Regions from separate parts of the Megasphaera sp. SW808 genome, predicted to be linked through region 3. Evidence: riboswitches for the same ligand, from Rfam matches in the RefSeq annotation. Region 3 holds a riboswitch; each other region holds the start of a gene.
What was found. Region 3 has a riboswitch for S-adenosylmethionine ahead of E0L13_RS06980 (MetQ/NlpA family ABC transporter substrate-binding protein). Riboswitches for the same ligand answer to the same signal wherever they lie in the genome.
Positions count from the first base shown of each region.

Region 1: it holds a riboswitch for S-adenosylmethionine, as region 3 does, so the genes downstream of both, metK (methionine adenosyltransferase) here and E0L13_RS06980 (MetQ/NlpA family ABC transporter substrate-binding protein) in region 3, are expected to answer to the same signal.
Region 2: it holds a riboswitch for S-adenosylmethionine, as region 3 does, so the genes downstream of both, E0L13_RS08745 (methionine ABC transporter ATP-binding protein) here and E0L13_RS06980 (MetQ/NlpA family ABC transporter substrate-binding protein) in region 3, are expected to answer to the same signal.

Region 1 covers NZ_SJOT01000002.1:65,672-72,431, reverse strand. The annotation lists gene E0L13_RS01165 (NFACT family protein) at 1-346, opposite strand, end outside; gene E0L13_RS01160 (YicC/YloC family endoribonuclease) at 559-1,434, shown strand; gene E0L13_RS01155 (DUF370 domain-containing protein) at 1,445-1,723, shown strand; gene gmk (guanylate kinase) at 1,741-2,355, shown strand; gene rpoZ (DNA-directed RNA polymerase subunit omega) at 2,391-2,600, shown strand; gene coaBC (bifunctional phosphopantothenoylcysteine decarboxylase/phosphopantothenate--cysteine ligase CoaBC) at 2,621-3,835, shown strand; SAM riboswitch class I at 3,913-4,015, shown strand; gene metK (methionine adenosyltransferase) at 4,071-5,261, shown strand; gene priA (primosomal protein N') at 5,387-6,760, shown strand, end outside.
Region 2 covers NZ_SJOT01000022.1:36,766-43,525, reverse strand. The annotation lists gene E0L13_RS08770 (UvrD-helicase domain-containing protein) at 1-1,224, shown strand, start outside; gene E0L13_RS08760 (aminoglycoside adenylyltransferase) at 1,378-1,869, shown strand; gene E0L13_RS08755 (hypothetical protein) at 2,008-2,229, shown strand; gene E0L13_RS08750 (methionine ABC transporter permease) at 2,324-2,977, opposite strand; gene E0L13_RS08745 (methionine ABC transporter ATP-binding protein) at 2,958-4,001, opposite strand; SAM riboswitch class I at 4,097-4,194, opposite strand; gene E0L13_RS08740 (HAMP domain-containing sensor histidine kinase) at 4,601-6,109, shown strand; gene E0L13_RS08735 (response regulator transcription factor) at 6,087-6,760, shown strand, end outside.
Region 3 covers NZ_SJOT01000015.1:20,136-26,895, forward strand. The annotation lists gene metF (methylenetetrahydrofolate reductase [NAD(P)H]) at 1-217, opposite strand, end outside; gene E0L13_RS06980 (MetQ/NlpA family ABC transporter substrate-binding protein) at 367-1,200, opposite strand; SAM riboswitch class I at 1,304-1,399, opposite strand; gene E0L13_RS06985 (C-GCAxxG-C-C family protein) at 1,566-1,988, shown strand; gene E0L13_RS06990 (hypothetical protein) at 2,040-3,578, opposite strand; gene E0L13_RS06995 (ABC-F family ATP-binding cassette domain-containing protein) at 3,734-5,653, shown strand; gene E0L13_RS07000 (FAD-binding oxidoreductase) at 5,937-6,760, shown strand, end outside.

The DNA of each region.
Region 1 (6,760 bases), on a different contig from region 3:
TCCTCGTCGCCAGCTGGCCCGACGTGTCGAGGACGTCGACGGCAATTTCGATGAGCCGGTCCATGTGGAGCTGGCTGATCGAGGCGATGCGGCCGTTTTCATAATATTTGCGCAGAAACATGCACAAGCCCGTCGGCACGTCCGGCGTCGGCGGCATCTGCCGCGCGACGTACAGCCGAGGCGAATCATCCAAGGTCATGATGAGGTGGTGGACTCCCGTATCGTTGAACACGCGGAAGTAAAGAGAGCGGTTGTCCAGCTGGTATATTTTGGAAATCTGACCGCCCTTTAATATATCTTTTAATTCATTGGTAATACAATGAAGCGTAATGCCATCGAGATTCATAATGACAACTCCTGTTCTTTTACAAAATTACTCTATTCTGACATCATACCATAAATACGGGGCCGTGAGTAGATAGGCTTGCGGCCGGGCGCGGATTTTGAGGGGAAAAGTCGGCCTTTTGCGTAAAAGTATATAGACCTGCGGCCGGATTTACGTTATACTAATACATTAGATAGAACGATGCTGTAGAGGAGGTCATCATAGTGCGCAGTATGACCGGCTTCGGCCGAGGTACGTACAGCGATGAGCACGTCAGCGTGACCATTGAAATGCGTGCCGTCAACCAACGATTTTTAGAGTTAAACATCCGCATGCCCCACGCCTATCTGGCGCTGGAAGATAAATTGCGGAAAAGTATAAAGGAGACGCTGCACCGCGGCAAGGTCGACGTATACGTCACCGTCGGTGAGCTGACGCCGGCGGCGCCGCAGATCCGCATCGACTACGCGGCCCTGGCAGCCTGCAAGGCGGCGATGGACGACGTAAACCAGTCGCTGTTCGGCGGAGAAAAGACGACGCTGCCGCTGATCATGGGCTTGACTAAGGATTGGTTCGTTCAGGAACCGCCGGCAGTCAACGCCGAAGAGGTATGGCCCGTCTTCGCCCAGGCCCTGCAGGGCGCCTTGGACGGCATGGTCGCCATGCGGGACAAGGAAGGAGCTAATATCCGCCGCGACTTGCTGGCGCGGACCGACAGGATGGCGGCTATGATCGAGGCCATTGAAGCGAAGAAAGAAGACGTCGTCGCCCGCTATAAGGAACGGCTGGAGAAGAAAATACTGGCCCTGTTCGATGCGGCCCGCCAGGTTCCCGACCAGGATCGGCTGCTGCAGGAAGTAGCTACATACGCCGACAAGGTGGATTTTACGGAAGAAGTTGTACGCTTCCGCAGCCATGTGGTACAATTAAAGGGCTTTCTGGAACAGGACGGTGACGTAGGCCGCAAGCTTGATTTCCTCATCCAGGAACTGAACCGGGAAGTCAATACGATTGGCTCGAAGGCCAACGACACCGACGTGACGGAATATGTCCTGCAGCTGAAAAACGAAATCGAAAAAATCCGCGAACAGGTGCAGAATATCGAATGATGGTGAGTCTATGAATTTCAACTTATTGAATATAGGGTTCGGCAACATGGTAATGGGCAGCAAAGTCGTAGCCATTATCAGCCCCGAATCGGCGCCGATTAAGCGCATGGTGCAGGAAGCGCGGGAGCGCAATACGCTCATCGACGCGACCTTCGGCCGCAAGACCCGTTCGGTCCTTATCATGGACAATGGGCAGATCATCTTATCGGCCCTGCAGGCGGAAACCATTTCCCACCGCATTTTGCAGGTCGACGGGGAAGACCAGGAAGAACCAGAAGAAGATTTATAAGAGAGGATGGAGCGACCATGATCGATTCAGGTCTGCTTATCGTCGTCTCCGGCCCGTCCGGCGCCGGCAAGGGGACGATATGCGACGCACTGCGGGAGCATTTTCCCAATATCCATTATTCTATTTCTATGACGACGCGCCAGCCGCGGCCGGGCGAAGAAGACGGCGTCAACTATTATTTTACCGACAACGGCCGTTTTGAAGAGCTGCTGAAGGAAGACGCGTTCTTGGAACACGCCAAGGTATACGACCATTATTACGGCACACCGAAGGAATACGTATACCAGATGCTCCGTCAGGGCAACCACGTCATGCTGGAAATCGACATTCAGGGAGCTATGCAGGTGAAGGAAAAATATCCCCAAGGTGTCTTTATCTACATCGTTCCGCCGAGTAAGGCCGTCCTGGAAGAACGGCTTCGGGGACGCCATACCGACTCGGACGACGTCATCGCCGCGCGGCTGGCGAAGGCCCGGAACGAGCTGGAATGGATTGATAAATACGACTATGTCATCGTCAACGACGATCTGGGCGAAGCGATTCAGAAGGCTGCCGCCGTGCTGAAAGCAGAGGAGTGCCGAGTCATGCGCAACGCCAACTGTATCGAAGAGACCAAGCAGGCGTATCAATAGAAATTTGTATGCAGTAAAAGAGGAGAGATGTTCTTATGTTGATTAAACCGACGTTGGAATCGTTAATGAAAAAAGTAGACAGCAAATACACCTTAGTTACGCTGGCGGCAAAACGGGCCCGCGAATTGACGGACGGCGACGAACCGCTCGTAGACGTAGAAACGACGCGCGTCGTTTCCATCGCGATGGAAGAAATCGATCAGGGCAAGATTACCTATGAAAAGCCTCAGGGCGGCATTAAATAATTGCGGAGGATAGTATCGCCATGTTATTAGAAAACAAGAAAATCGTCTTGGGTATCAGCGGCGGCATCGCCGCGTTTAAGGCCGCTGAAATCGCCAGCATGCTGCGCAAGCGCGGCGCCGAAGTCAAGTGCATTATGACCGATCATGCGGCGGAGTTTATTACGCCGCTGACGATGCGGGAAATTTCCGGCAACCCCGTCGCCGTATCCATGTTCGGCGATATTCCCGAATTTAACGTCGAACACATCGCCCTGGCCCAGTGGGCCGACGTATTCGTCATCGCCCCGGCTACGGCCAACGTCATCGGTAAAATTGCCGGCGGCATTGCCGACGATATGCTGACGACGACGGTCATGGCTACGACGGCTCCCGTCGTCATCGCCCCGGCTATGAACAGCAACATGTACACGAACCCCATCGTGCAGAAAAATATCGCCGCCCTCAGAGAGTACGGCTATGAAATCATCGAGCCTGCTACAGGTCATTTGGCCTGCGGCGTTACCGGCGTCGGCCGCCTGCCCGAACCGGAAGATATTGTCGACTATATTGAATTTGCAGCCTGCCGGACGAACCTGCTGAAAGGAAAGAAGGTCATCGTCACGGCCGGCGGCACGCGCGAGCCTATCGACCCGGTCCGCTTTATCGGCAACCATTCCAGCGGCCGCATGGGCTTTGCCATCGCTAAAGCCGCAGCCTTTGCCGGCGCAGACGTCACCTTGGTCGCCGGCAGCAACGACCATCTGAAGACGCCGGCCGGCGTAGCGCGCCGCATCGACGTAGGCAGCACCAACGACATGAAGGCCGCCGTCGATTCGTATTACGACGACTGCGATCTGGTCATCAAGTCGGCTGCCGTCGCCGATTACCGTTCGGCTCATCCGGCAGCGAATAAGATCAAGAAATCCGACGAAACGCTGACCTTGACGATGGCTAAAAACCCGGACATCCTGTACGGCTTGGGCCAGCGCAAGGCCCATCAGGTTCTCATCGGCTTTGCTGCCGAAACAACGAACCTCATCGAGTACGGCACGGCTAAGTTAAAGAAGAAGAACCTCGACATGCTCGTCGCCAACGACGTCAGCGCCGAAGGGGCCGGCTTCCAGGGCACGACGAATATCGCCACCTTCCTGTTCCCTGACGGCTCGATGGAAAAGCTCGAGAAAATGGACAAGGAAGACCTGGCGGCGGTCATCGTAGAACGGGCCGCGGCGATTTTAGCCAAAAAAAATCAGTAATCGAGGCCATGATTTTTCGAATAGGTCTTGCATAATTCTTCTTGTTAGTATACAATAGGTCAAGTGAATAAAATATTTAACCATCAAGAGCTGTGGAGGGATTGGCCCGATGATGCAGCAGCAACCTTCAGTGAATGAAAGGTGCTAAATCCAACAGTGTAGCGTACTGAAAGATGGGCTGATACATACCCCTCTTTTCAGAGGGGATTTTTTTTGAACGCATAAGGAGGATATAATGGCAAAGAATCGTGAATTTTTTACGTCTGAATCCGTAACCGAAGGCCATCCCGACAAAATGGCCGACCAAATTTCTGACGGCATTTTGGATGCAATTTTGGAAAAAGATAAAAACGCCCGCGTCGCCTGCGAAACCCTCGTAACGACAGGTATGGTACACGTCGTAGGCGAAATCTCCACGACGTGCTACGTAGATATTCCGCACATCGTACGCGAAACGGTCCGCAATATCGGTTATACCCGCGCAAAATACGGCTTTGACTGCGATACGTGCGGCGTCCTCGTTTCCCTGGACGAACAGTCCCCGGACATCGCCATGGGCGTTGACGAAGCGCAGGAAAAGAAATCCGGCACGACGGATAAATTCGACTCGATCGGCGCCGGCGACCAGGGCATGATGTTCGGCTACGCGACGAACGAAACGGACGACTACATGCCGCTGCCGATTTCTCTGGCTCACCGCCTGTCCCGCCGTCTGGCCAAGGTCCGCAAGGACGGCACGCTGCCGTACCTCCGTCCGGACGGAAAGACGCAGGTAACGGTCGAATACGAAGACGGCAAGCCTGTCCGCATCGACACCATCGTCATTTCGGCTCAGCACAGCCCGGAAGTTACGCGCGAACAGATTGAAAAAGATTTGCTCGAATACGTCATCAAACCGGAACTTCCCGAAGGCTTGTTCGATGACCAGACGAAACTGTTCATCAACCCGACAGGCCGCTTCGTCATCGGCGGTCCTCAGGGCGACTCCGGCCTTACGGGCCGCAAGATCATCGTCGATACCTACGGCGGCATGGCTCGTCACGGCGGCGGCGCTTTCTCCGGCAAGGACCCCACAAAGGTAGACCGCTCGGCAGCTTACGCAGCCCGCTATGTGGCGAAGAACATCGTAGCCGCAGGCTTGGCGGATAAATGCGAAATCCAGCTGGCCTATGCCATCGGCGTAGCCCATCCCGTTTCTATCCACGTAGAAACCTTCGGTACGGGCAAAGTCGAAAACGAAAAGATTGTCGAATTGATCCGCAAACACTTCGACCTCCGTCCGGCCGGCATCATCGAAATGCTCGACTTGCAGCGCCCGATTTACAAACAGACGGCCGCTTACGGTCATTTCGGCCGCAACGATCTGAACCTGCCTTGGGAACAGCTTGATAAAGCCGACGTTCTCCGTCAGGAAGCCGGCTTATAAAACTGGGCCATCTCAGAGGAATCATGCCTTCCAGGTGGCATGGCTGAATTAAATATGATACAATGTATAGGGGCTTGCTTCGTCAAGTCCCTATATTTATGTTATATAAACGCAGGAGCAGGGGTATGACAGCAGACATCATCATCAATACGACGGCCAAACGGCTGCAGCAGACCTTTTCCTATATCGTCCCGGACGGCATGGCTGTGCACGTCGGCAGCCGCGTGCAGGTTCCCTTTGGACGGCGGCAGGAAGAAGGAATCGTCGTCGCCGTCAGCGAGAGGAATGCAGGCGAATATGCATACGAGCTCAAGCCGATCAGCACCGTGCTGTCGGCGCAGGCGGGGTTTCAGGAAGAAATGATCGAAACGGCTTCCTGGATCAGCCGGTATTATCTCTGCAGCCTTGCCGACGCCCTCCGCCTGTTCATGATAGAAAAGAAAGGTCTGGAAGTCCGTCTGTATATTACGGTTGGAACGAAGGCTCCCGCGACAGCGGAAGATGCCGCTGTCGCCGCGTACGTCCAAACGAAGGACCAGGTGGAAAAAGCGGCGCTGGCGCGGAAATTCGGCGCCAGGCAAGTAGACGATCTTCTTGCGGCAGGCGTACTGCAGGTAGAAAAGGGCTGGAAAAATAAAATATCCGATAAAACGGAGAAGTGGCTGTCCTTTGTGCGGGACGACGCCGACGGCCTGCTGGCGAACCGAAGGCGGCAAGCAGCCTTGCTGGCTGAATTAAAGCAAGCAGGCAGCGCGCCCGTGTCTTCCTTTATCGAAAAAGGATACAGTGCCGACGTCATACGCCGCCTCTGCGGTACGGGACTGGCAGCTATCAGCGAAAGAGACGTCCGAACGAGGCAGCTGCTGCCGACGTTAGGTCAGAGCCATCCGCTGACGCTGACAAGCGAGCAGGCCCGGGCCGTACAGGCCGTCCGCGGCGACGCGACGGGGCGCACTTATGTGCTGCACGGCGTTACGGGGAGCGGCAAGACCGAAGTGTATATGCAGCTGGCCGAAGACGTATTGCGGCAGGGAAAGCAGGTCATCGTCCTCGTGCCGGAAATCGCCCTGACCGGCCAAATCGTAAGGCAGTTTGTCCGCCGCTTCGGAAACGACGTCGTCGTCATGCACAGCCAGCTCTCGAAGGGCGAACGGAAAAACAACTGGCTCCGCATGCTCCGCGGCGAAAGCCACATCTGCATCGGAGCCCGCTCGGCCGTCTTTACGGCGGCGCAGCATCTCGGCCTCGTCATCGTCGATGAAGCTCACGACAGCTCGTACAAGCAGGAAGAATCGCCGCGCTATCATGCCGTCGCCGTAGCGCAGAAGCGCGCCGCCTATTACTGCTGCCCGGTTATATTGGGCAGCGCCACGCCTTCGGTCAGCGATTATTACGCAGCCCTGCAGGGAGAATATACGCTGCTGGAGCTGAAAGAACGCATCCACGGCCGGCCCTTGCCGACTGTAACCATTGCCGACATGCGCGACGAACTGGCCAGG
Region 2 (6,760 bases), on a different contig from region 3:
ATGGCCAAGTCGCTCCGGCCGACCTTGCCTGACGGCGACGCCGTAGTCTGTCATTTTGCCGAAAGCCCTCAGGATGAAGGGCAGTGGATGGCCGGGCGCATGAAGGCCTTGCGCGAACGCGGCGTGCCTTACAAAGACATGGCCGTCCTGTATCGGGCCCATTACGTGACGCGGACTGTGGAGGAAGCGCTGCTGAAGGAACACATACCCTACGTCATATACAGCGGCGTCCAGTTTTTCAACCGCAAGGAAATCAAGGACGCCCTCAGCTATTTGCGCATCATCGCCTATAAAGACGACTTGTCCTTCCGGCGGATCGCCAACGTGCCGAAGCGCAATCTGGGCAAGCGGCGCATGGCCTTTCTGCAGGAATACGCCGACGCCCGCGGCTGTTCTCTTTATGAAGCCTTGGTCGAAACGATGGATGACGGCCTGTTTAAGGGGACGAAGGCCCGCCAGTTCGTAGATCTCATCGAGTCCTTTGCCGCTGAATACGAGGGCCGGCCCGTGTCGGAGGTCCTGTCGGCAATCCTTGATACCAGCGGCTACGAGAAAGCCCTTCGCACCGAAGGCAGCCAGGAGCGGCTGGACAACCTGGCCGAGCTCAAGCAGGCCGTGTACGAGTATGAAACGACGTGCGGTGAGGAAGTCACGTTGGAGCATTATTTATCCCACGTGGCCTTGCTTACCAACGCCGACGCCGCGCCGGATGACGATAAGGTCAAGCTCATGACGGTTCACGCTGCCAAGGGGCTGGAATTTCCCTACGTGTTCCTGTGCGGCCTGAACGAAGGCATTTTCCCGTCGCGGAAGGTGCGGACGATGCAGGCTATGGAGGAAGAGCGGCGGCTGGCCTTCGTAGCCCTGACGCGGGCTGAAAAGGGATTGTATTTGTCCGAAGCGGACGGGCAGCACTTCGACGGTGCAGTCCGCTATCCGTCGCGGTTTATTCTGGATATGGGCCCGGAAGTGCTGGCCTATGACAATCCGCCGCCGGACAGCCTCGTCCGGGCGACTCGGGACTACATCGAGTACAGCGGAAAATACTGGCCCGACCGGGAAGGCGAAAGGCCCTTTGCTTCGGGCCAGCGGGTACGGCACGCCGTCTTCGGCGAGGGGACTGTCATCGACGCCGATATAGACCGGCAAGCCTACGTCGTGCAGTTCGATGCCATGGATACGGCGCGGATGATTTCGTTCCGCGTGAAGCTGGAAGCCCTGTAACTCAGGGAAAGGGTTGTTGCAGAAGAAAGAAGGAATACGCCTATGAACCCGGAAAAAATCTATCCCCGTACGGGAGATAGGGAGACTGTCTACTTAAAGCATGTCGTAACGAATCTCAACATATAAATTGGAATTTATGGAGGTAATTTTATTATGAGTAATAAAGACATAGCAACAAAAGAAGATTTAATGAAAGTAATAGATATATTTGACACAATTGGAATTGCATATTGGTTGGACGGTGGATGGGGTGTAGATGTTTTAGCAGGTAGACAAACAAGAATTCATAGAGATATAGATATAAATTTTGATGCCCAATATACGGAAGAGTTATTAGAGGTGCTTTTAAATCTGGGCTATACGATTAGTACGGACTGGAGTCCTGTTAGGATAGAATTATATAGTGATGAGCGTGGTTACTTAGACATTCATCCCTTTGTTTTAAATGAGGATGGGACTTCAAAACAAGCGAATTTGGAGGGAGGTTGGTATGAATTTGAAAAAGACTACTTTGGTTTCGCTTTTTTTGAAGGGAAAACAATTCCCTGTACATCCTTAAAAGGGCAAAAAGTTTTCCATTCAGGGTATGAATTACGAGATAAAGATATGCATGATATCTCCATTCTTGAAAGTTTATCAAAATAGCATGGAGGCAACTTCTTAAGATATATTTTATTTTTCTTAATGCCAATCATATGCGGATTCCTGTATTTACCTATCCCTTGCCTGTGATCTGGTTGGTTAGTATTGTTGCTCTATACATACGGCATGGCGAATATTTCTATGACGGGAATGAAAAAGCTGCTGGGAAAGGTAGGTGATGCGCTTTCCAGCAGCTTTTTGACGGATATGTTGTTTTTTTTACGTCGTGATTATCTTTGCGAGCGGCCTGGGAAATTAGGCTCCCAATACGTCGACGGCCTCAGCGGCCATGGGTTCGCCGCGGGTCAGGAAGGGTTCCCGGCTGCCGTCCAGCTCCTTGTTCAGACTGCGAATCCCGGATGAATGGCCGGTGCGTCGCCTATGTCACATTCGGCGCTGCATAAAGATAACCCAGACCATGGCAGGTTCTGCTGCGGTCTGGGTTTGTCATATCTGCTTATTTTTTATTTTTCTTGCGCGAGGCGAAGTCGCCGCAGGCCTGGATGAGGTTGACGCCTACGATGAGGATGATAATCGTCGCCAGCATGACGTCGGCGCGGAAGCGCTGGTAGCCGTAGCGGATGGCGATGTCGCCGAGGCCGCCGCCGCCGATTGCGCCGGCCATGGCCGAGGCGCCGATGAGGTTGACGACGAGGACCGTAATGTTGTTGATGATCGTCGGCAGGGCTTCGGGAATGAGGACCTTGCGGATGATCTGGAAGGGCGTGGCGCCCATGGATTCCGCGGCTTCGACGAGGCCGAAGTCGACGTCGCGGATAGACGTTTCAACGAGGCGGCTCAAAAAGGGAATGGCCACGATGGTCAGGGGCACGCAGGCCGCCGTCGTGCCGATGGACGTGCCGGCGATGATGCGGGTCAGAGGAATGATGGCGACCATGAGGATGATAAAGGGAATCGAGCGGATGATGTTGACGATGGTGCCCAGTATCTGATTGATAAAGCGGTTTTCCAGAATATGGCCCCGGCTGGTCGTGACCAGCGTAATGCCGAGGGGAATACCGATGATAGCGGCGATGACCGTGGAAACGGCGACCATGAAGACCGTTTCCTGAATGCCTTGGAGCATTAAATTAATGATTTCTTGGGACATATCCTAAAACCTCGCTTCCAATAGGTAATTCTTTGATATATTCAAATGCTTTTGCCTGTTGTTCCATAGAACCCATGATGACGACGATGAGATAGCCGAAAGGTTCGTCCTGAATGTAGTCGATATTGCCGTAGAGCACGCTGACGTAGGTGTGGAAGCGTTGTACGACCGATGCGACGACGGGTTCGTTCGTAGCCGCTCCCTTGAAGCGCAGGCGGACGAGCATATCGTAGCCCGGCGCAGGCTGATCCGTAATGCCCATCTTGGCGATGCCTGCGGGCAGTTCCATGTTGATGACCGATTTGACGAAGTCCTTCATCGTCTGGGACTGGGGATTGGTAAAGACGTCGACGACGCGGCCTGCTTCCTTGATGACGCCGCCCTCAATGACGGCAACGCGGTTGCAGATTTCCTTGATGACTGCCATTTCGTGGGTGATGATGACAATGGTAATGCCCAGGCGCTGGTTAATGTCCTTGAGCAGCTCGAGGATGGATTTCGTCGTCTGCGGATCCAGGGCCGACGTGGCTTCGTCGCACAGGAGGATGTTCGGGTCGCTGGCCAGAGCCCGGGCGATGCCGACGCGCTGCTTCTGGCCGCCCGACAGCTGGGCCGGGTAGTTGAACTGCCGGTCCGTCAGTCCGACTAATTCCAAAAGGTCGGCGACTTTTTTCTGGATGGCTTCCTTCGATGCGCCGATGAGCTCCAGGGGGAAGGCGATGTTGTCGAAGACCGTCCGCGACGAGAGCAGGTTGAAATGCTGAAATATCATGCCGATATGCTTGCGTTCCGCCCGCAGCTGGGCGTCGGTCATGTTCGTCAGGTTCTTTTCGTCGATGATGACGTTGCCGCTCGTCGGCCGTTCGAGCATGTTGATGCAGCGGACGAGGGTCGATTTGCCGGCGCCGCTCTTGCCGATAATGCCGAAGATTTCGCCGTCTTCAATGGTCAGGTTGACGCCTTTGAGGGCGTGGACCTGGGCCTTGCCGTCGTAGGTTTTGGTAATGTTTTCCAGTTTTATCACAATATCAACTCCTTGATTCAGTACGAGTTCAACCCGGTGGCAGTACAACTAAAAAAGCCGTCAAACAGATGACGGCTCGGTATTTCGTGTATGTCGCTTCATCTGCCGGAATACTCCGTTGGAATTGGCACCTTCCCTGACGGGGGTTGCCGCAGCGTCATGGGGCCAGTCCCTCAGCTGCTCTGGATGAACTTGTATATTTGGTTGTTGCTTAACATATTATCACTAAGGAACGGGTGTTGTCAAATGCAAGAGGTATCTCGCCGTGTAAAATAATAAGAAAACAAAAGAAATAGGCGCGGCCTGTGGCCTGGGATTTTCGTAAAATTGCAGAATATACACAGGAAAATCGGAATATTTTTCTAAAAATATAGTTGCATTTTAAATGTATTAAGCCCATCAATCGGATGCCTGCTGCAGAAAAGACAAGGGCACGGAGGTTTTATGAAGAATTTTTCCTTCGTTTAATTTTTGTTTATCTTTTCCGCATACACTGCATAGTAATGAATATATTTGCGAACGCATCAAGATATCTGCGGCGGCGTGGTATAATAAAAGACAAGGCGCGTCATGCGGCAGGAAAGCGGGGAGAAGGACAGATGAACCTGAGAGATATACCTATTGGAAAACGATTGCTGTTGTCTAACTTTGTCATGATAGCCATTCCCGTGGCCTTTACTCTCGTCGTCAGCATCGCTATTTTTTTAGGCCTCCACTTCGGCAACATCAACAGGGCGGCGGCCATTTCCTTTCTCTGGCCGGAGAGCAATGGCCCGACCTTATCGGTGCAGTTTGAGCTGAGCCGCCTCTGTGTCCGCGCCGACTGGTATACCGGAGGCATGGGCCGGCTCATGCAGACGAGCGACCACTTGGAGGATCAGGGCCTTACCGTAGCGATTTCCCAGCAAGGACGAATCCTGTATGCGACGGAGTATACTGATCCCTGGGCGACGATCGGCGAGGCGTACCGGCGCAGCCCGGGCAGCGGCGCGGCCCTCAACTGGTCGGACGAAGGCATCGCCTTCCATTATACGTCGCCTGAGACGGGCGTAGCCGTAGCCGTCATCGGGCCGGTACAACTGCGCAAGCACGGCGGCATTTGGGACCTCAGCTCGAAGAATATCGTGAAGGTCGCCTTTGTCGTCTTAGCCGTATTAGCGGTCCTCGTGACGATTGCCGTAGGGCTTTTCTTAGCGCGCCTGCTGGCCCGGCAAATCGTCCGGCCCGTAGAGGAGATGCGGAACATCGCCGAAGACATCAGCCGGGGCAATCTGGACCACCCCGTCGTCGCCGACGGAAACGACGAAATCAGCCAGACCTGCCGGGCCTTTGAGACGATGCGCCGGGAACTGAAGGCATCGCGGGAAATGAGAGATGCCTACGACAGAAACCGCAAGGAGCTCATCGCCGGCATTTCCCACGACCTGGCGACGCCCCTGACCCGCATCGAAGGCTACGCCAGCGGCCTGCGCGACGGCATTGCCAATACGCCGGAAAAGCGCAGCCATTACCTGACCATGATTATCGACACGTCGAAGATGATGACCCGCCTGGTGCGGACGCTGTTCCTCTTTTCCAAGTTTGACCTGGGACAGGTAGAATTCTGCTGGGAAAACGTAGACCTGTGCGGCTATTTGGAAGACTACACGGGCGAGCAGGCCGAGCATTTCCGCAGACAGGGTCTGGACATTTCCTATACGGCGTCTGTGGATACGGCAGTCGTATCTATGGACCGGACCCATTTCCAGCGGGTCGTGGAAAATATCATTGGCAACAGCGTGAAATATAAAGACGGTGATGAAGGCCATTTGGACATATCACTAGACGCTGCCGGAGACAGCGCCGTGCGGCTGACCTTTGCCGACGACGGCCGGGGCGTAGGCGCAGACGACCTGCCCAAGCTGTTCGACTCGTTTTACCGGACCGACAAGGCCCGCAGCGACGTGGCTAAGGGAAGCGGCCTGGGACTGGCCGTAGCCAAGCAGATCATCGATGAAATGAAGGGGAAGATTTGGGCCGAGCAGACCCAGCCCAAGGGACTGACCATTTGTATCGAATTGCCTATACGGAAGGAAGGAACTGACGATGAAATACATATTGATCATTGAAGACGATAAAGGCATTGCCGAATTGGAAAAGGACTATCTGGAAGCCAACGGCTTTGCCGTGTCCATCGAGACCGACGGCATCAAGGGGCAGGAGCAGGCCCTGCGGCAGCCCTTCGATTTGATTTTGCTGGACATCATGCTGCCCGGCCAAGACGGCTTTCAGATTTGCCGCCATATCCGGGAGTACAAGAATATCCCCGTCCTCCTCGTGTCGGCCAAGCAGGAAGACATCGACAAGATACGGGGACTGGGGCTGGGCGCAGACGATTACATCGTCAAGCCCTTCAGCCCCAACGAACTCGTCGCCCGCGTCAAGGCCCATCTGGCCCGCTACGACAGGCTGACGGTCCGGGAGACGTCGAAAAGCGTCCTGCAGTACGGCGACCTGGAAATCGACGAGTCGGCGCGGCGGGTTTTCATCGCCGGAAAAGAAGTGTCCCTGGCTAATAAGGAATTCGAGCTCCTCTTATTTATGGCGAAAAATCCCGACATGGTATTCAGCAAGGAGACGCTCTTTGACCGCGTCTGGGGCGCAGAATCCCTGGGCGAAACGGCGACTGTATCGGTCCACGTGAACCGCATCCGCGACAAGATAGAAAAGGATTCGGCTAAGCCGAAGTATATCGAAACGGTGTGGGGCGCAGGCTATCG
Region 3 (6,760 bases):
AGCCGTAGGTGTGCTTGATAGCCGAGGCCACTTCGACGGTGCGGTTGCCGCCGCTGCCGCTTCCGCTGGCGCCGCAGGTGACGCTGATGAAATCGGGATGAAGCTGGCTCAGCTCGTCTAAAGCGGCGTAAATCGTCTCGATGGGCGTATCCGGCTTGGGCGGGAAGACTTCAAAGGAAAAGACTGTTTTTTTTGCAAATAATTCATTTGTGCGCATATATATTGCTCCTTGCTGCATAGCTGACAGGGGATAAGCACGAGTACAGCCGCGTGTTTTTGTTTATATTATACCATGAAGTATGGCCGTATGTATAACAAAAGGGCCTGGAACGAGGCCCTTTTGCATGAATATATATGTGTGTTGTATTAGAAGCTGGGCAGAATAGCTCCCTGGTATTTGTCTTCGATGAATTTCTTCACTTCCGGAGACTGGAGGGCTTTGACGAGAGCCTGGATTTCCGGGCGGTTTTCGTCGCCTTCGTGGATGGCTAAGATGTTAGCGTACGGCGAGTCTTTATCTTCGAGGAAAATCGCGTCCTTCAGCGGATTGAGGCCGGCTTCCATGGCGAAGTTCGTGTTGATGACGGCGATGTCTACGTCGTCAATGGAGCGGGGAATCTGGGCGGCTTCCAATTCGACGAACTGGAGGTTTTTGTCGTTTTTCACGATGTCCTGCACCGTAGAGGTGATACTGCCGTTATCCTTCAGGGAAATCAGGCCGGCCTTCTGCAGGATGAGCAAGGCCCGGCCGCCGTTTGTCGGGTCGTTGGGGATGGCGACCTTCGCGCCGTTTGCCAATTCGTCCAGTTTGGCGACTTTATGGGAGTAAATGCCCATCGGTTCGATGTGGACCTTGCAGATGGCCTTGAGCTGCGTGCCGTGTTCTTTATTGAACGTTTCCATGTAGGGGCCGTGCTGGAAGAAGTTGGCGTCTAGCTCCTTGTCGTTCAGGGCCAGATTCGGCTTGACGTAATCTGTAAATTCGATGATCTTCAAATCGATGCCGTCCTTGGCTAAGAGGGGCTTGATTTCGTTTAAGATTTCCGCGTGGGGAACGGGCGTCGCGCCGACGGTCAGGACCTTATTCTGCGTCGACTCTTTGCCGCCTGCCGGGGCGTCGCTGCCGCAGCCGGCGGCCAATACGGCCAGCGCGCAGAGAGCCGCAGCGGCCAGGACGGTAAGTTTTTTGAAATGCTTCATAAATGATTCCTCCTAAATATAAAATGATATGGCGTAAGACCGTTTAGCCTTTTATCCCATGAAAAAAGCCCCTTTCCCAAGAGAAAGAGGTATCGTCGCAGGGTCTTTATCTCTCGGAAATCAATCCGCAGGAATTAGCACCGTCGTTATCGGTTGCCGGGCTTCATTGGGCCAGTCCCTCCGCCGCTCTGGATAAAAGGATGTAAAATTGTCTTGAACATAGTGTATCATGAATCTCAGATTTGTCAAATTGCTATATTTGCATAGTCTGCCGGCCTGATATGACGAGAACGAAAGTAAAGGGCAGAACGGCAAAAATGTGATATAATCAAAGGACGAGATATTGCATTAGGAGGTAATACGAAATGGAATCGATTCAAGACGTAGTAAAAAAATACCAGCAAGGCGGCAATAACTGTTCCGAAACGGTATTAAAGGCCTGCAATGAATATTACGGCCTCAACCTGTCGGACGACGTGTTCCGCATGGTATCGGTCATGGGCGGCGGTGTCGGCGGCTCGGGCTGTCTCTGCGGCGCCCTGAACGGCGCCTGCCATATCCTGGGCCTTCTCGTAGGCCGCAATACGCCGGAAGAAAAGACCAAGGCGGAAATCTACGCTCCCGTAAAGGAATTTTATCAGCTGTGGATGGGTAAGTTCCACGCGTCGTGCTGCCGCGTCCTCAAGAGCCCGGCCAACGGCGGCCCCGTATCCTGTCCGGAGCTCATGGTCGGTACGGCGGAGCTCCTGGCGGCCTTTATAGAAGAAAAGGGATTGCTTAAAAAATAAAGACATGGAAAAGACCTCGTACGGCGTCGTACGAGGTCTTTTTTTGCGGGTTTATTTATTCGGCAGGATGACGTCGCGGGCCCGGACGTCCTTGCTCAGGCTGTCGATGTGGTTGGCAAAAATCTTGGCCATGCGGATATTTATTTCATCTTTCATTGGCACTTGATAATGCGATGGCGTAAGGGTGTTCCAGGCTGAAGACGGATTGCCGTCAACGTGGATGACATCGTTTTCATCGGGTTCAATGAGAACGTATGTGGGAATTTGATGCATGTCGTTTTGCCAGATGCCTAGTTTTACGTCAGGGCTATCTTTCGTGTCATTCTGCCGGGCCATGATAAAGGTAAGGGGGTAATAGCTCTTTTTACCGTTCGAGAACTGGGTGTACTGTGTGCGGAAATGGATGAGCGACTGTTTGAATGGCACAACGGCAATGGAATCACTGGCTTTGTCGGCAATGACGAAACAAGGGCCGGCTGTCGTCTGGAACAATGCTAGGTAGCCGTCGTCATCTTCTTCGGAAACAGCCACGACTTCACCATGGAGAGTATGGTCTTTTGCCATTGCCTTGGCGGTGTCCAGGCTGTTGGGGGACGGAAGCGTTTGATAGGCTGAGCCTTCTGGCAACGCTTTGCTGATGATGCGGTCGCTGTCGGAGAAGGTGACCTGCGTTGCCGTAGCCGATTGGACGAGGCCGCCTAAGCCGACGAGGCAGACGATGGAGACGGCCAGGCCGATGAGATAGGGCTTGGATTGTCCCGTCGGCTGCTTGCGCTTGACGAGGACGGCGCAGACAATCGCCGCGATGACGAGGGCCGCGCAGACGACGCCTAGCAGGATGGCCGTCGTCTGATGGAAAATGCGGAACTGGGCCTGCATGTGAATATCCTGGCCTGCCGAGGCGCCCTGGGTGTTGATAAAGGCCGGCTTCAAATCCCAGACGAGGGTCTTGCCGTCGTCGAGGACCTGGTCGGCGTTTGTGGCGTCGACGGCCATGGGCAGGTGCATCGTAAAGTCGAGAGACGCCGAGTTGACGGCGGCGGCGACGGCCTGGTTATGGATTTCGTTGAGCTGGGCCGCTTCCCGTTCAGCCTGCTTGCGGTATTCCAAATAACTCCAGACGTCGACGCTGGATGGTACCTGGAAGAAATTGGGAATATTGTCTTCGTAATGGGCCTGTGGCAGGGCGGCGTTTTCCTGTCCCTTGATCCGCGTATGGATGGAATAATAGTCATACAAGAGGCCCTTGTGCAGCCGGATTTCACCGTATTCCGGGTCGGGCGTCCAGAATTCGCCGCCTGTATCGGCAATATCCTGTATGCCGGCGTAGGTTTTGCTGGACCGGTAGCCGTTTGCCGTATCTTCGACGGTGAAGCCGTTCTGCCGGTCTTCCTGCTTCCATTGATTCAGGGAAGCGGCCATGTCGGCCTGCATGGGAATCTGAAAGGATAAGTCCTTGCGCAGGACGATGGAGCCGTCGTCCTTAAAGGTCATGTCGGCGTGCAGGTCGGCGCAGCCGCTCAGAAACAGCCCGCTCACTACGAACAGGCAGGCCGCCGCAGCGCGGCGCATAACGTGTTTGTACATCATAATCTATCCCCCGCTTTCAAAAGGTGTCTTTGCCTTTACTGTAGCATATTCGCCGGGATATGACAACGGCCGGAAGCTGTCGCGGCGGCAGCAGATATGCTATAATGTATACTTAGCAAATTATATCATGATGCAGCATAGATGAGAGGATAACCATGGGAAGTATAAAAGTACAGAAATTATCGAAATCATTCGGCGTCCATACGGTGTTTCAGGACGTATCCTTTGAAATCCGCCGCGGCGAACGCATCGGCCTCATCGGAGCCAACGGCGCAGGCAAATCGACGCTCCTGAAATGCCTTATGGGTCAGGAAGAATATGACAGCGGCGTCTTCGTCGTGTCCGAAGGCGAATCGGTCGGCTACCTGCAGCAGGATATTGCCTTTGAAGACGACGTGACGCTGCGGCAGACCATCACCGAGGCCTGGCAGGACGTGCTGCGCCTGGAAGAACAGCTCAAGGATGCGGAGAAGGACATGCAGGCCCATCCCGACGATGAAAGCGTCATGAACAAATACGCCCGCCTGCAGGAACGGTTTGAATGGCTCGGCGGCTATGAATACGAATCCATGTCCCGGAAGATCGTCCACGGCCTGGGCTTCGGCGAAGCCGATTTGGACCGGCCGGTGCAGCAGTTTTCCGGCGGCCAGAAGACGCGCATCAACCTGGCCAAGGCCTTAGTACGCCGTCCCGATTACTTATTCCTCGACGAACCGACGAACCATCTGGACATGGACATGCTGGAATGGCTGGAAGGCTACTTGCTGTCCTATGGCGGCGGCATCCTCATCGTGTCCCACGACCGCTATTTCCTGGACAAGGTGGCGACGGGCATACTGGAGCTGGAACACGGCAAGGTGACCAAATACAAGGGCAATTATTCCCGGTACATCGTCCAGCGGACGGAGCAGCGCAAGGCTCTGGAAAGGGCCTACCAAAAACAGCAGGACCATATCCGCCAGACCGAAGAATATATCCGCAAGTATAAGGCCGGCATCAAGGCCAAGCAGGCCCGGGGCCGTCAGTCCCAGCTCAACCGGCTGGAGCGCATCGAACTGGCTCCTGAAGCGGAAACGCTGCATTTCCATTTTGCGCCGGCAGAAGAATGCGGCCAAAAGGTCCTCGTCCTCGACGATATCTGCGGCGGCTTCGGCGACCGGCAGTTATTTGACCACTTGTCCCTGCTGCTGCGCCGCGGCGAGTCGGCGTCCCTCATCGGGCCGAACGGCACGGGCAAGACGACGCTCCTGCGCATGATTATGGGCGAAATCGAAGCGGACAAGGGCCACATCACCCTGGGCAGCCGCGTGCATATCGGCTACTTCGCCCAGGAGCATACGGATTTGCACGGCGCCTGGACGGTGCTGGAAGAAATCATGAACGATTTCAGCTACGGCGAAGACGAAGCCCGTTCCGTGCTGGGCCGCTTCCTCTTTCAAGGCGACGACGTATTTAAGGTCGTCGACAGCCTGAGCGGCGGCGAACAGGCGCGGCTGGCCTTATTGAAGCTGTTTTTGCAGGGCGCCAACTTCCTCATCCTCGACGAACCGACGAACCATCTCGACATTCCGACGAGGGAAGTACTGGAACAGGCCCTGCAGGAATTCGGCGGCACGTACCTCGTCGTATCCCACGACCGCTATTTCCTAGACAAGATTACCCAGCGGACCCTCGTGCTGGAAGATAAGAAGATCAAGGAATTTTTAGGAAACTATACCTATTACCGGGAAAAGGTGCGGGAAGCGGAAGAACGGGCGGCTCAGGAATTGGCCGAACGGGAAGCGGAAACGGCTGCGGCAAAGCCTAAGCCGGCCGCTGCAGCGGCTAAGGCGGAACCGCCTGCCAAGAAAGGGCCTGCGCGCAAGGAACCGCCGTACGGAACGGCCTTGAAGCTGGAAAAAATAGAAATGAAAATCGCCGAATTGGAAGCGACGCTCAAGATGTACGAAGTGCAGATGAACCTGCCCGACGTGCAGACCGACGCCGACAAGATGATGGAGCTGACCCGCCTTTACGACGAAACGCAGGCACAGCTGGACGCCGCGTACGAGACGTGGGAGCGACTTTCTGAATAGCTATTCTAATCATGAATTGTATGACAAAATAATATATAACCAAATAGAATTAATTTTGGTAAAACGTAGAACCATAAGTAATTATCGGAAGAGAGCCTGTCTTTCTAACGACGTCTTGCCTTGTAAATGATAAATATATTGAAAATAGCAGCCTTTACAATATATTTTAACGTGCTATACTATCTTCAATCGCTTTTTAGCCGGTAGGATTTCCTACACTCGCGAGCGGCTCAAAGTGAGGGGTATGAGCTAAATTTTAGATACAGAAAGAAGCGATTGAATAATGGCAACGTTTAATCCGGTTACGCCGGAATTACTGGAAAAATTACGAAACGTCGTAGGGGATAAATTCGTCAAAACCGACGAAGACTATTTGACGGCCTATCAGACTGATGAAGAAGGAAATTCGATTTACTTCCGCAAGCCGGAAGTCGTCGTATTTCCCGGCAGTACGGAAGAAGTAGCGGCGATCGTCAAGCTGGCGAACGAGTATTTGGTTCCATTGACGCCCCGTTCGGCCGGCTCCGGCGTCGCCTGCGGCGCTATTCCCGTATACCATGGCATCGTCGTCGAATTGGAACGCATGAATAAAATTTTGAAATTTGACGCCGACAATATGTACGCCACTTGCCAGACCGGCGTATTGACTGGCGAGCTGCAGGCTGAAGCGCGCAAGCATAACCTGTTATACGCAGGCGATCCATCCAGTGCCGAAAGCTGCCAAATCGGCGGCAACGTCGCCAACAACGCCGGCGGCAATAAAGCCGTCAAATACGGCACGACGCGCCACCAGATTTACAGCCTGAAAGTCGTTACGCCGACAGGCGATATCGTCACGCTCGGCGCGCGTCTGCAAAAATGCTCTACCGGCTTATGCCTGGAACAGCTGCTGGCAGGCTCGGAAGGTATTTTAGGCATCATCACAGAGGTTACAGTTAAACTTCGTCCGTTACCGCCGTATAGCTTCAACATGGTCTGCGTGTTTAAATCCGATGAAGAAGCCTTCGCCCTGCCGAATAAGATTTTAAAGGCCGGCATCGACCCGACGAGCATCGAATTTATGGATAACGAAGCATTGCAGCTTACCTGCAAATTCCTGGACATGAA